DNA from 2 places in the Enterobacter vonholyi genome. Region 1 is predicted to be linked to the other one. Evidence: predicted binding sites of a transcription regulator. Region 1 holds the regulator's gene; the other holds the start of a gene.
The links. Region 1 encodes sigma-54, which starts transcription at its own class of promoters, with help from an activator protein. Its sites were predicted from a motif close to GTTGGCACANNTTTCGCTNT; they were not measured.
Positions count from the first base shown of each region.

Region 2: the regulator sigma-54 is predicted to act here: its motif matches at 2,606-2,625, upstream of AB3N39_RS05860 (amino acid ABC transporter substrate-binding protein).

Region 1 covers NZ_CP162152.1:3,937,600-3,943,389, reverse strand. Annotated here, with positions in the region: gene rapZ (RNase adapter RapZ) at 1-622, opposite strand, end outside; gene ptsN (PTS IIA-like nitrogen regulatory protein PtsN) at 668-1,159, opposite strand; gene hpf (ribosome hibernation promoting factor) at 1,242-1,529, opposite strand; gene rpoN (RNA polymerase factor sigma-54) at 1,552-2,985, opposite strand; gene lptB (LPS export ABC transporter ATP-binding protein) at 3,033-3,758, opposite strand; gene lptA (lipopolysaccharide ABC transporter substrate-binding protein LptA) at 3,765-4,319, opposite strand; gene lptC (LPS export ABC transporter periplasmic protein LptC) at 4,288-4,863, opposite strand; gene kdsC (3-deoxy-manno-octulosonate-8-phosphatase KdsC) at 4,860-5,426, opposite strand; gene kdsD (arabinose-5-phosphate isomerase KdsD) at 5,441-5,790, opposite strand, start outside.
Region 2 covers NZ_CP162152.1:1,244,994-1,250,783, forward strand. Annotated here, with positions in the region: gene gltK (glutamate/aspartate ABC transporter permease GltK) at 1-532, opposite strand, end outside; gene gltJ (glutamate/aspartate ABC transporter permease GltJ) at 532-1,272, opposite strand; gene AB3N39_RS05860 (amino acid ABC transporter substrate-binding protein) at 1,428-2,333, opposite strand; gene lnt (apolipoprotein N-acyltransferase) at 2,688-4,226, opposite strand; gene corC (CNNM family magnesium/cobalt transport protein CorC) at 4,232-5,110, opposite strand; gene ybeY (rRNA maturation RNase YbeY) at 5,200-5,667, opposite strand; gene AB3N39_RS05880 (PhoH family protein) at 5,664-5,790, opposite strand, start outside.

The sequences.
Region 1 (5,790 bases):
AGGCCGCGACGGGTTTGTCCAGGCCTGTCATGGGACGCAGCTTCGGATCCCAGTGCGGGTTCGGCAGGAAGCGCACGTCGAAAACATAATCCGCATCAATCGGGATACCGTGCTTGAAGCCAAAGGATTCGAACACCATCGTCAGTTCACGCTCGCGTTTACCCAATAACCGGGTACGCAGCATTTCTGCCAGCTCGTGAACGGACATCTCAGAGGTGTCGACAATCAGGTCGGCACGAGAACGCAGTGGCTCCAGCAGATCGCTCTCTTCATCGATAGCACTCTCCAGAGAGAGGTTCTTACTGGAAAGCGGGTGCAAGCGACGGGTATCGCTGTAGCGACGGATTAGCGTATTGCGGTCTGCATCAAGGAACAGCAGCTGAGGCGAGAACGTGTCAGGCAGGTTGCTCATTGCCTGTTCGAAGATCTCTGGCGATTCAGGCATGTTACGGACGTCGATACTGACGGCTGCAGAGGTTTGTCTCTCCGCAAGCGTGCGCGCCAGATCGGGCAACAACACGACCGGCAGGTTATCAACGCAGTAAAAACCCATGTCTTCCAGCGCCCGCAGAGCAACGGATTTCCCCGACCCTGAACGGCCACTGACAATCATCAGCACCATGTTCCGTTTCTCCTCAGGACAACAGATGTGAAGGCCATCTCCTGGTTATGCATCATCCTGATTGCCTTCTGCTTCAGTGATAATTTGGTAGAGCTCTTCATCACTTTGGGCCGAGCGCAGTCGACGGCAAATAGTTTTATCGGCCAGACGTTTTGCGACCAGCGACAGCGTATGCAGGTGGGTTTTCGTCTGATCGGCAGGCACCAGCAGCGCGAAAAGGAGATCGACGGGCTGGTTATCAATGGCATCAAAGGCGATGGGTGTTTCAAGCTGCACAAACACACCAACGGCACGCAGGGTATCCTCTTCCAGTTTGCCGTGCGGGATCGCGATGCCGTTGCCGATACCGGTACTGCCCATTTTTTCACGGGTCAGAATCGCTTCGAACACCACCTGCGGCGGCAGGCCCAGCTGTTTAGCAGCCAGTTCACTGATGATCTCCAGCGCACGTTTTTTGCTCTGGCAGTGAACCGCACTGCGGGTACATTCCTGGTTAAGGACATTGCTCAGTTGAAGAGCGGAATCGTTGTTCATCATAATTTCACCTAAGCGCTAACTGTACAAATGGCCTGTTGTGTTTCACAACAGGCCGTCCTGCACCCGTTAACTGCCCGGACAATTAGTGTTGTTTCAGTTTATCTTTATGTTTATTGAGCTGTCGCGCAAGCTTATCAATCAAGCCGTCGATAGCAGCGTACATGTCTTGCCCTTCCGCACTGGCATGCAGTTCACCCCCGTTAACATGCAGGGTGGCATCCGAGATATGAGTCACTTTCTCCACTTTCAACACAATATAGACCTGATTGATCCTTTCGAAATACTGCTCGAGTTTTGCAAACTTCGCGTTCACGAATTCGCGTAAAGCCTCAGTAATTTCGACGTTTTGTCCAGTGATGTTGAGCTGCATAGTGTCTTCCTTATCGGTTGTGTCAGACCAGCTGTTTACGCTGGTTGGACGGCGGAATGGATAAAGACTCTCGATACTTCGCAACAGTACGACGTGCCACCATAATACCCTGATCGGACAGCATGGTGGTTAACTTACTGTCGCTTAGCGGCTTCGCGGGGTTCTCCGCGGCGATCAACTTCTTCACCAGGGCACGAATGGCCGTTGACGACGCTTCACCGCCGCCCTCGGTATTCACATGGCTGGAGAAGAAATACTTAAGCTCAAAAATACCGCGTGGACTGTGCAGATACTTCTGCGTGGTGACACGGGAAATGGTTGATTCATGCATCTCGACGGCCTGGGCGATATCCGCCAGCACCATCGGTTTCATATACTCTTCGCCCTGCTCAAAGAAAGCCTGCTGCTGTTCGACAATACAGCGGCTGACGCGTAGCAGCGTATCATTTCGGCTCTCAAGACTTTTGATCAGCCATCGCGCTTCCTGAAGATTGCTACGAATATATTGATTGTCGGAGTCGTTACGCACGCTGGTGCACATGGAGGCATACTGCTGGTTGATTTGCAGGCGAGGGATGCTGTCTGAATTCAGTTCAACGACCCAGCGGCCATTGTGTTTTCTGACCAGCACGTCCGGAATAACGTACTCAGGCTCGCTGGTCTGGATTGACTGTCCCGGGCGTGGATCGAGTGACTGGATCAGATTCACCGCTTCTTTCAGCACATCTTCTTTCAGGCGCGTGACGCGCATCAGGGTGCGGAAATCGTGGTTCGCCAGCAGATCCAGGTGATCGCTGATGATCACGCGCGCCTCGTCGAGCCATGGCGTCTCTTTGCTGAACTGAGAAAGCTGGATTAGCAGGCAGTCGCGCAGATCTTTTGCGGCTACGCCTACCGGATCGAAACGCTGGATGCGCTTCAGAACGGCTTCAACTTCCTCAAGCTCTATCTCTTCGTCGCCCATGCTTTCCAGAATATCGTCAAGCGTGACGGTCAAATAGCCGGTGTCGTCAACGGCATCGACAATTGAGGTGGCAATCGCGCGGTCGGTATCGGAGAAGGGAGTGAGTTCCACCTGCCACATCAGGTAATCCTGCAGCGACTGAGTGGTTTCTCCCTGATAGACCGGTAGCTCATCATCCTGGTAGTCCGCACGCGTACCGGAAGGCGTTCCGGCGGTGTAGATTTCATCCCAGCTGGCATCCAGCGGAAGCTCGTCGGGCATCTCTTTTTGTTCGAGTGCGTCGGCGGTATCAAGCGCTTCAGTGTCCTGTGACTGCTGAGTATCTACCTCGTCATGAAGATCGGTTTGTTCCAGCAGGGGGTTGCTGTCCAGCGCCTGCTGGAGCTCCTGCTGAAGTTCTAACGTGGACAGTTGCAACAGGCGAATTGCCTGCTGTAGCTGCGGCGTCATCGCCAGTTGTTGGCTGAGCCTTAATTGCAAACCTTGCTTCATGTTCAGAGCATTTTTCTCCGGTTCGGCGTTACGTTACCTCTACCCTATCAGAGTCTGAAGTCTTCCCCAAGATAGACGCGCTTAACATGATCGTCTTCGAGGATCTGCTGCGGCGTACCGTGGGCGATCAGATTGCCCTGGCTCACAATATACGCGCGTTCACATACGGCCAGCGTTTCTCGGACGTTGTGGTCGGTGATCAGTACGCCAAGCCCGCTGTCGCGCAAGTGTTCAATGATACGTTTAATGTCGATAACCGAGATCGGGTCAACACCCGCAAATGGTTCATCCAGAAGGATAAATTTAGGGTTTGCGGCCAGCGCACGCGCGATCTCAACGCGACGACGTTCGCCCCCGGAGAGTGCCTGACCGAGGCTGTCGCGCAGATGCTCAATGTGGAACTCTTCCATCAGCTCGTTGGCACGATCCTGACGCTGTTCGCTGGTCAGATCGTTACGAATTTGCAGGACCGCCATCAGGTTGTCGTAAACGCTAAGACGACGGAAAATGGAGGCTTCCTGCGGCAGATAGCCGATCCCGCGACGCGCGCGCGCGTGAAGCGGCAGAAGACTGATGTCTTCATCGTCAATGATTATGTTGCCGGCATCGCGCGGCACAATGCCAACGACCATGTAGAAGGTTGTCGTTTTACCCGCACCGTTAGGGCCAAGCAGCCCCACGATTTCGCCAGAGTTGACGGTCAAACTGACATCTTCTACGACACGGCGGCCCTTATAGGCCTTCGCGAGGTTTTTTGCAGTTAATGTTGCCATAACGGATTAGTTACTCTTCTTCTGTGCCGGGGCCTGGCCCTTGCCTTTGTCCTGCAGCTGCGACGGAACCAGTACGGTCGTGACGCGTTTACCTTTCTCGCTGGAGGCCTGCATTTTTTGCTCTTTCACCAGATAGGTGATTTGGTCGCCGGTAATGTTGCTGTCCAGCTGTTCCAGATACGCGTTTCCGGTCAGGATTACCAGGTCCTTCGCCAGCTCGTAGTGCATATGCGAGGCGCGGCCTTTTACCGGCTTGCCATTGTCCTGCATCTGGTAGAAGGTTGCCGGGTTGCCGTAACCATCAATGATCTCTTTGCCCTGCTCGCCACCCGGACGGGTCACGACCACTTTGTCAGCGTTAATTTTGATGGTGCCCTGGGTCATGACGACGTTACCCGTGAAGGTGACGACGTTACCCTGCATATCGAGAGACTGGGTGTCGGACTCGATATGAATCGGCTGGTCGGTATCGCCCGTTACAGCAAGCGCGGGGAGACTGGTCACCAGCATCGCGCTGGCGATAATTACTTTAAGGCTGAGTTTGTTTGTTTTGAATTTCATAGGAGGTTCTAACCTTTTCAATCAGCTCGGCGTTCTTGCTGCGTAAGTTCCCGCGCATTCTCAAACCGCTGGAATTAAATGTTGTGCCATACAGTGTGACCAGATCCTGCGACGTCACGTCCTGGGTTACCAGGTTGATCTGGGCATTATCCGTCGTAATTTTTCGCAGTTGCGAGTCAGCGGTCAGGGCGTTGACTTCAACGTGGCCGTACAGATAAAGCATACGGTCATTTGTCAGTTTGGCCCGATCTGACTTAATTGACCACGTCGGCACTTTGTCTTTATCGAATGTGGTCATCACCGGTTGGGTAAACCACGAAATACCGTCATCTGAAAAATATTCAACATGCTGGGCAATCAGGCGATAGTTCAGCGCGCCTTCCGGGCTGTAGACCACGGTTTCGCTGTGATCGCTTTTATAGGTTGGATCGCTATTGTTAACCACTTCTGTTTGCGTATCGTCGCGATCGGCAAGGTTCACACCAATCAATACCAGTGCGACTAGCGAAAGCAAAATGATAATCCAGCGTCTGGTTTTACTCATATCGATTGCCCTTTGGCCTCATCAAGCTTGCCCTGCGCCAGCAGGAGCAGATCGCAGACTTCACGGACGGCACCACGGCCCCCGTTGATGTGGGTAACGTAGTCAGCGCGCGGGATCAGCAGCGGATGCGCATCGGCAACGGCGATGCTCAGCCCGACCTCAGTCATCACAGGCCAGTCAATCAGATCGTCCCCGACGTAGGCCACGTTTTCCGGTGCGATAGCCAGTTTACCCAGTAAATCCTTAAACGCCGCCATCTTATCGGACTGCCCCTGATACAGATGGGTAATTCCTAAGGTTTCACAGCGGTCTTCTACCAGTTTAGCTTTTCGCCCGGTGATGATAGCCACCTCAATACCCGAGGTGAGCGCACAGCGGATACCATAGCCGTCGCGGACGTTAAATGCTTTCAGCTCTTCACCATTATTGCCCATGTAAATCAGGCCATCGGAGAGTACGCCATCCACATCCAGGATGAGCAGACGAATGTTTTTCGCCTTTGCCATCATCTGGGTACTGACCGGGCCATAACAGGTTGCAAGGGATGCACCCGCATTACTCATTGTCTTATCCTTCATTACACTACGCCTGCGCGCAGCAGATCATGCATATGTACCACACCCAGCAACTGGTCGCCATCTGCAACCATAACGGAGGTGATATGGCGGGACTGCATCAGGTTCAGCACATCCACGGCCAGCGTACCCGGACGCACGCGGATACCGCCCGGCGTCATCACGTCGGCAATGCCCAGGGTACGGACATCAACACCCATGTCGAACACGCGGCGCAGGTCGCCATCGGTGAAGATCCCCTGAATTTTCAACAGATCGTCGCACACGACCGTCATACCCAGATTCTTACGGGTGATTTCCAGCAGCGCATCACGTAGGGAGGCTTCTTTGCTGACGTGAGGGATCTCATCCC
Region 2 (5,790 bases), 1.8 Mb from region 1:
CCAGACTCAGAACGTAGACCAGCGAGGTATCCTGGAACAACACGATACCCTGGGTAAGCAGGAGCGGAACCATGGCGCGAAACGCCTGCGGCAGAATAATGAGCTGCATGGACTGCCAGTGCGTCATCCCCAGGGCCAGCGCGGCGCTGGATTGCCCACGGGAGATACTCTGAATGCCCGCTCGGATAATCTCAGAGTAGTAAGCGGCCTCAAACATTGAGAACGCCACCATGGCGGAGATCAGACGGATATCGGTTTTCGGCGACAGCCCCAGCACGTTTTGCAGGAAGCCGGGCACAATCAGGTAAAACCACAACAGCACCATCACCAGCGGGATGGAACGGAACACGTTAACGTAGGCGGTTGCAAACCATGCGAGCGGCTTAAAGCTCGACAGGCGCATGACGGCCAGCAGGGTGCCCCAGACGATACCGACGATGATGGCAATGACGGTGATTTTTAAGGTAATCATCAGTCCATCAAGCAGGTAAGGCATGGATGGAACGACAGAACTCCAGTCAAATTCGTACATTATTTGCCCCCCATGTTGCCCGGCAGGCGAATTTTGCGTTCAACCAGGTTCATCACCAGCATGATGAAAGCGTTAATCAGAACATACGCGAGCGTGATCGCGGTGAAGGATTCCCACGCGTGAGCGGAGTAATCCAGCAGTTTGCCCGCCTGCGCGGCCATATCGACCAGGCCGATAGTCGAGGCGATGGCCGAGTTTTTCACCAGGTTCATCATCTCTGAGGTCATCGGTGGAACGATAACGCGGTAGGCGTTTGGCAGCAGCACGTAGCGGTAGGTTTGGGGCAGCGTCAGGCCCATCGCCAGGCCCGCATTTTTTTGTCCGCGCGGCAATGACTGAATGGCGGCACGCACCTGCTCGCAAACGCGCGCAGCGGTAAACAGCCCCAGACACATCATGGAGGAGACAAAAAACTGCACGTTCGGATCCAGTTCCGACTTGAACCACATGCCAATATTTTCCGGCAGCAGTTCCGGGATAACCAGATACCAGGTAAAGAATTGCACGATCAGCGGAACGTTACGGAACAGTTCCACATACAGGGTGCCAAGTGTTGAAAGAAAGCGGTTAGGGACGGTGCGCAGAATACCGAACAAAGAACCGACAAGAAACGCGATAATCCACGCCGTTATCGATAATGCCACGGTGACCTGAAAGCCGCTCCACAGCCAGCCAAGATAGGTGGTGTTGCCGAACGGGGCTTGTTGCAGGAATATGCCCCAGTTCCAGTCGATTGACATAATAAACTCCAGAAAAAAAAGGGTAGCAGCGCTACCCTCGAAGATTGGTGAGAAGCTCATTTTTCGCGCTGAGTGGGGAACGACCACTCAACGTATAGTCTGTCCATGCTTCCCGACAATCGAGAGGGCAGGAGATCCCGCCCCTGTTGTTCTAATTAGTTAAGAGCCTTGTCATTTGGAGATTTGAACAGCGCTTTCATGTCGTCAGACAGTTCAAAATTCATGTTCAGGTTTTTCGGTGGAATCGGGTTCTTGAACCATTTGTCGAACCATTTTTCCGCTTCGCCGGAGGTCTGCACCTGAGCGATGGTGTCATCGATCAGCTTTTTAAACTGCGGATCGTCTTTACGCAGCATACAGCCGTAGGCTTCTTTCGACTGCGCGGTACCGACGATATCCCAGTTGTCTGGTTTTTTCGCTTTCGCACGCTCGCCCGCCAGCAGGGCGTCATCCATCATAAATGCGACGGCACGACCGCTTTCCAGGGTACGGAAGGAGTCGCCATGGTCTTTCGCGCTGATGATGCGCATGTCCATTTTCTTCTCGTCGTTCAGTTTGTGGAGCAGCACTTCTGACGTGGTACCGGAGGTCACGACAACCGCTTTACCTTTCAGGTCAGCGAAGTCTTTGATCTCACCGCCTTTCTTCGTCAGCAGGCGGGTACCCACGACAAAGATGGTGTCAGAGAAAGCAGCCTGTTTCTGACGCTCCAGGTTGTTAGTGGTGGAGCCACACTCGAAGTCAAAGGTGCCGTTTTGCAGCAGTGGAATACGGTTCTGTGAAGTGATTGGGATCAGCTTCACCTGCAGGTCAGGTTTGTTCAGCTTTTTCTTCACGGCTTCAACGATGGCGTTGGAGTAATCCTGTGAATAGCCCACGACTTTTTGCGTGTTGTCGTAGTAAGAGAACGGGACAGAAGATTCACGGTGGCCGACCACGATAACGCCGTTTTTGGCAATCTTGTCGAGAGTACTGCCTGCTGCAGGCGCATCTTCAGCGTGAACCACGCCTGCAGACATTCCCATAACCAGCATTGCTGTGGCCAGTTTACGTAATTGCATACCCAACTCCTTTTTTATCAGCGCCAGCGACGCATTGATACCCATTGTGATGTTGTTATATCTCGCGCAATGCGAGTGCAGTGTTATGCAAGCTTGTTAACATTTAGTCTGGCTTAATGTAAAGATTTTGCTGCGTTATTGTTTATTTTTGCGAAGCGCGCCGCACCATTCAGAGGCAAATATCTCCCGTTGCACCGTTACGGTGCTGCCGGTGATCTACGCTGGTGCGACAAAGTTGCACGTTAAGCCAAACTGCGTTTACCTGAATAAACAAAGCAATAGGCGTGCCAGTTTTAAGATTTGGGAGGGATTGCCGGGTAAGGCGTAGCCGCCACCCGGCAACAGAAGGGAAGGTTATTTACGACGCTGGCGCAGGCTCATCAGCACCGCGCCAAAGCCGAATAGCGCGGTCAGGATCCACAGCGGCCAGTTGCCGGTGCGCGCATATGGAGTCAGGCCTGTGGTTGGCGTGACATTCGTGGTCAGCACTTCTCGGGTAAACTGCGGGATCATCGCCTGGATTTCACCCTGCGGACCAATCACGGCGGTGATGCCGTTGTTGGTGCTGCGCAGCAGCGGACGCGCCAGCTCCAGAGAGCGCATACGTGCCATCTGGAAGTGCTGCCACGGGCCGATAGACTTACCAAACCAGGCATCGTTGGAGATGGTCAGCAGATAGTCTGTATCAGGGCGGAAGTTATCACGCACCTGCTCGCCGAGGATGATTTCGTAGCAGATAGCCGCCGTCAGGGCTGCGCCGTGCGCGTGCAGCTGAGGCTGTACGTACGGGCCGCGGCTGAAGGAGGACATCGGCAGGTCGAAGAACGGGGCCAGCGGGCGCAGAATCGACTCCAGCGGGACAAATTCACCGAACGGCACCAGATGGTTCTTGTTGTACCGGTCAGTGGAGTGGTAGCTGTATTCGCTGTCTTTTCCGAGCGTAATGATGGTGTTGTAGGTGTCGTAGCGGTTCTGCTGATTCAGACGTGCATCGACAATCCCGGTGATTAGCGTGCTGCCACGCGAGAGCAGCAGGTCGTTCATCATGTTGAGGAACGGCTGCTGGTTGATCTCCAGATCGGGAATGGCAGACTCCGGCCAGATAATCAGCTGCGATTTGCCCATCACCTCTTCGGTGGCGTTGGCGTAGATCTTCAGCGTGTTCAGCAGCTCTTTCTCGTCCCACTTCATGGACTGCGGGATGTTCCCCTGAACCATGGAAACCTGCATGGCGCGCGCGGGCTCAGGCGTGAACCACTGGATATAGCGTAGCGGGAAGGGCAGGGCGAACAGCACCAGCGCCACAACCAGCGGCTTCCAGCCGCGCGTGACCAGCGCCAGGACCAGCAGGCCGCTGACCACCATCAGCAGGAAGTTAATGGCCTCAACGCCCATGACCGGCGCCAGGCCCTTGAGCGGGCCGTCAATCTGACTGTAGCCGAACTGCAGCCACGGGAAGCCGGTCAGCACCCAGCCGCGCAGGAACTCCGTGATTTGCCAGACCACCGGTGCGGCAATGGCGACGCGCAGCCAAGTGGTTTTGGGCCACAGGCGAGAAAGGATGCCGGCGAACAGGCCGGTATAAAGCGAGAGATACGCGGCGAGCAGTACCACCAGGAAGACGTTTACCGGGCCAGGCATACCGCCAAATTGGGCGATGCTGACGTAGACCCAGTTAATACCTGAGCCAAACAGCCCCAGTCCCCAGAAGTAGCCGATAGCGGCAGCCTGTACCGGACGACGGTTCAGGGTCAGACCCTGAAGCCCCATCAGGGAGAGTATGGCCGCGGGCCAGATATCGTAAGGAGAAAAAGCCAGCGTACCGCTGGCTCCGAGTAACAGCGCCAGCAGCAAACGGACGCGCTGGCGTTCAAGCAATGGGGCAAATGCCATTTACATTAATCTTCCAGTTTTGGCACCGGTGAGTCGTCCGGCGTTCTGACGTGAACCTGTATAATACGTCGGCTGTCGGCCATGGCTACTTTGAACTGGTAACCGTCGATGTCAACGGTCTCACCGCGCGCCGGGAGATGACCAAAGGCCTGCATCACCAGCCCGCCAATGGTATCGACCTCTTCATCGCTGAAGTGGGTCCCGAAGGCGTCGTTGAAGTCCTCAATGGAGGCCAGCGCGCGCACGGTCCAGGTGTGGCGGCTGAGCTGACGGAAGTCGATATCCTCTTCTTCGTCGTACTCGTCTTCGATTTCGCCCACGATCAGCTCAAGGATATCCTCGATCGTGACCAGACCGGAGACGCCACCAAATTCATCAATAACAATCGCCATGTGGTAACGCTGAGAGCGAAACTCTTTCAGCATCCGATCCACACGTTTACTTTCCGGCACAACCACGGCCTGGCGTAACACTTTTTCCATGCTGAAGGCTTCGGCATCGCTGCGCATAAACGGCAGCAGATCTTTCGCCATCAAAATCCCTTCGATGTGATCTTTGTCTTCGCTGATGACCGGGAAACGCGAGTGGGCGGATTCGATGATGACATCGAGGCACTCGTCCAGGGTCTGGTTACGTTTCAGGGTGATCATCTGCGAGCGGGGGATCATGATATCGCGAACGCGCTGGTCGGCGATGTCCATAACCCCTTCGAGCATTTCGCGCGTATCTTCGTCGATAAGGTCGTTCTGCCCGGAATCACGAATCAGCTCCAGCAGTTCATCACGGTTTTTGGGTTCGCCGTGGAAAAGCTGGTTCAGAATGAGGGAGAAAAATCCCTTTTTACTGGTTGTCGTGTCGCTACTGTGTGAATTGTCGTCGCTCATGGCGTTTGTTAAGGGTTCTCTTGTTAGTTCAACGTATACAGCCACGCGATATCCTTTCGTGGCGGCATGGGAGTCAGTCAGGTGACGGACTATTCTTTCTCGGCAATGTACGGATCCTCATAGCCCAGAGCAAGCATTATCTCTGTCTCGAGGGACTCCATCTCTTCCGCTTCGTCATCTTCAATGTGATCGTAGCCGAGCAGATGCAGACTGCCGTGTACCACCATATGCGCCCAGTGGGCCTCAAGCGGCTTTTGCTGCTCTTTGGCTTCCTGTTCAACCACCTGACGGCAGATGATCAGATCGCCCAGCAGCGGCATCTCAATGCCCGGAGGCGCTTCGAACGGGAAAGAGAGCACGTTGGTCGGCTTATCTTTCCCGCGATAGGTCAGGTTAAGCTCATGGCTTTCCGCTTCATCCACCAGGCGAATCGTAACTTCTGATTCTTCCTGAAACTGAGGAATAACGGCATCCAGCCATTTCTGAAACTGTGCCTCATCTGGCATGCCGGAATTGTCTTCACAGGCCAGCTGTAAATCGAGGATCACCTGACTCATTTCTGTTCTTGCTCCTGCGCTTCGCGCTTACGTTCTGCGGCCAGTTCGGCCTTACGCTTCTGATCCGCCTCTTCCCAGGCTTCATAGGCGTTAACGATACGCGCGACCACCGGGTGGCGTACC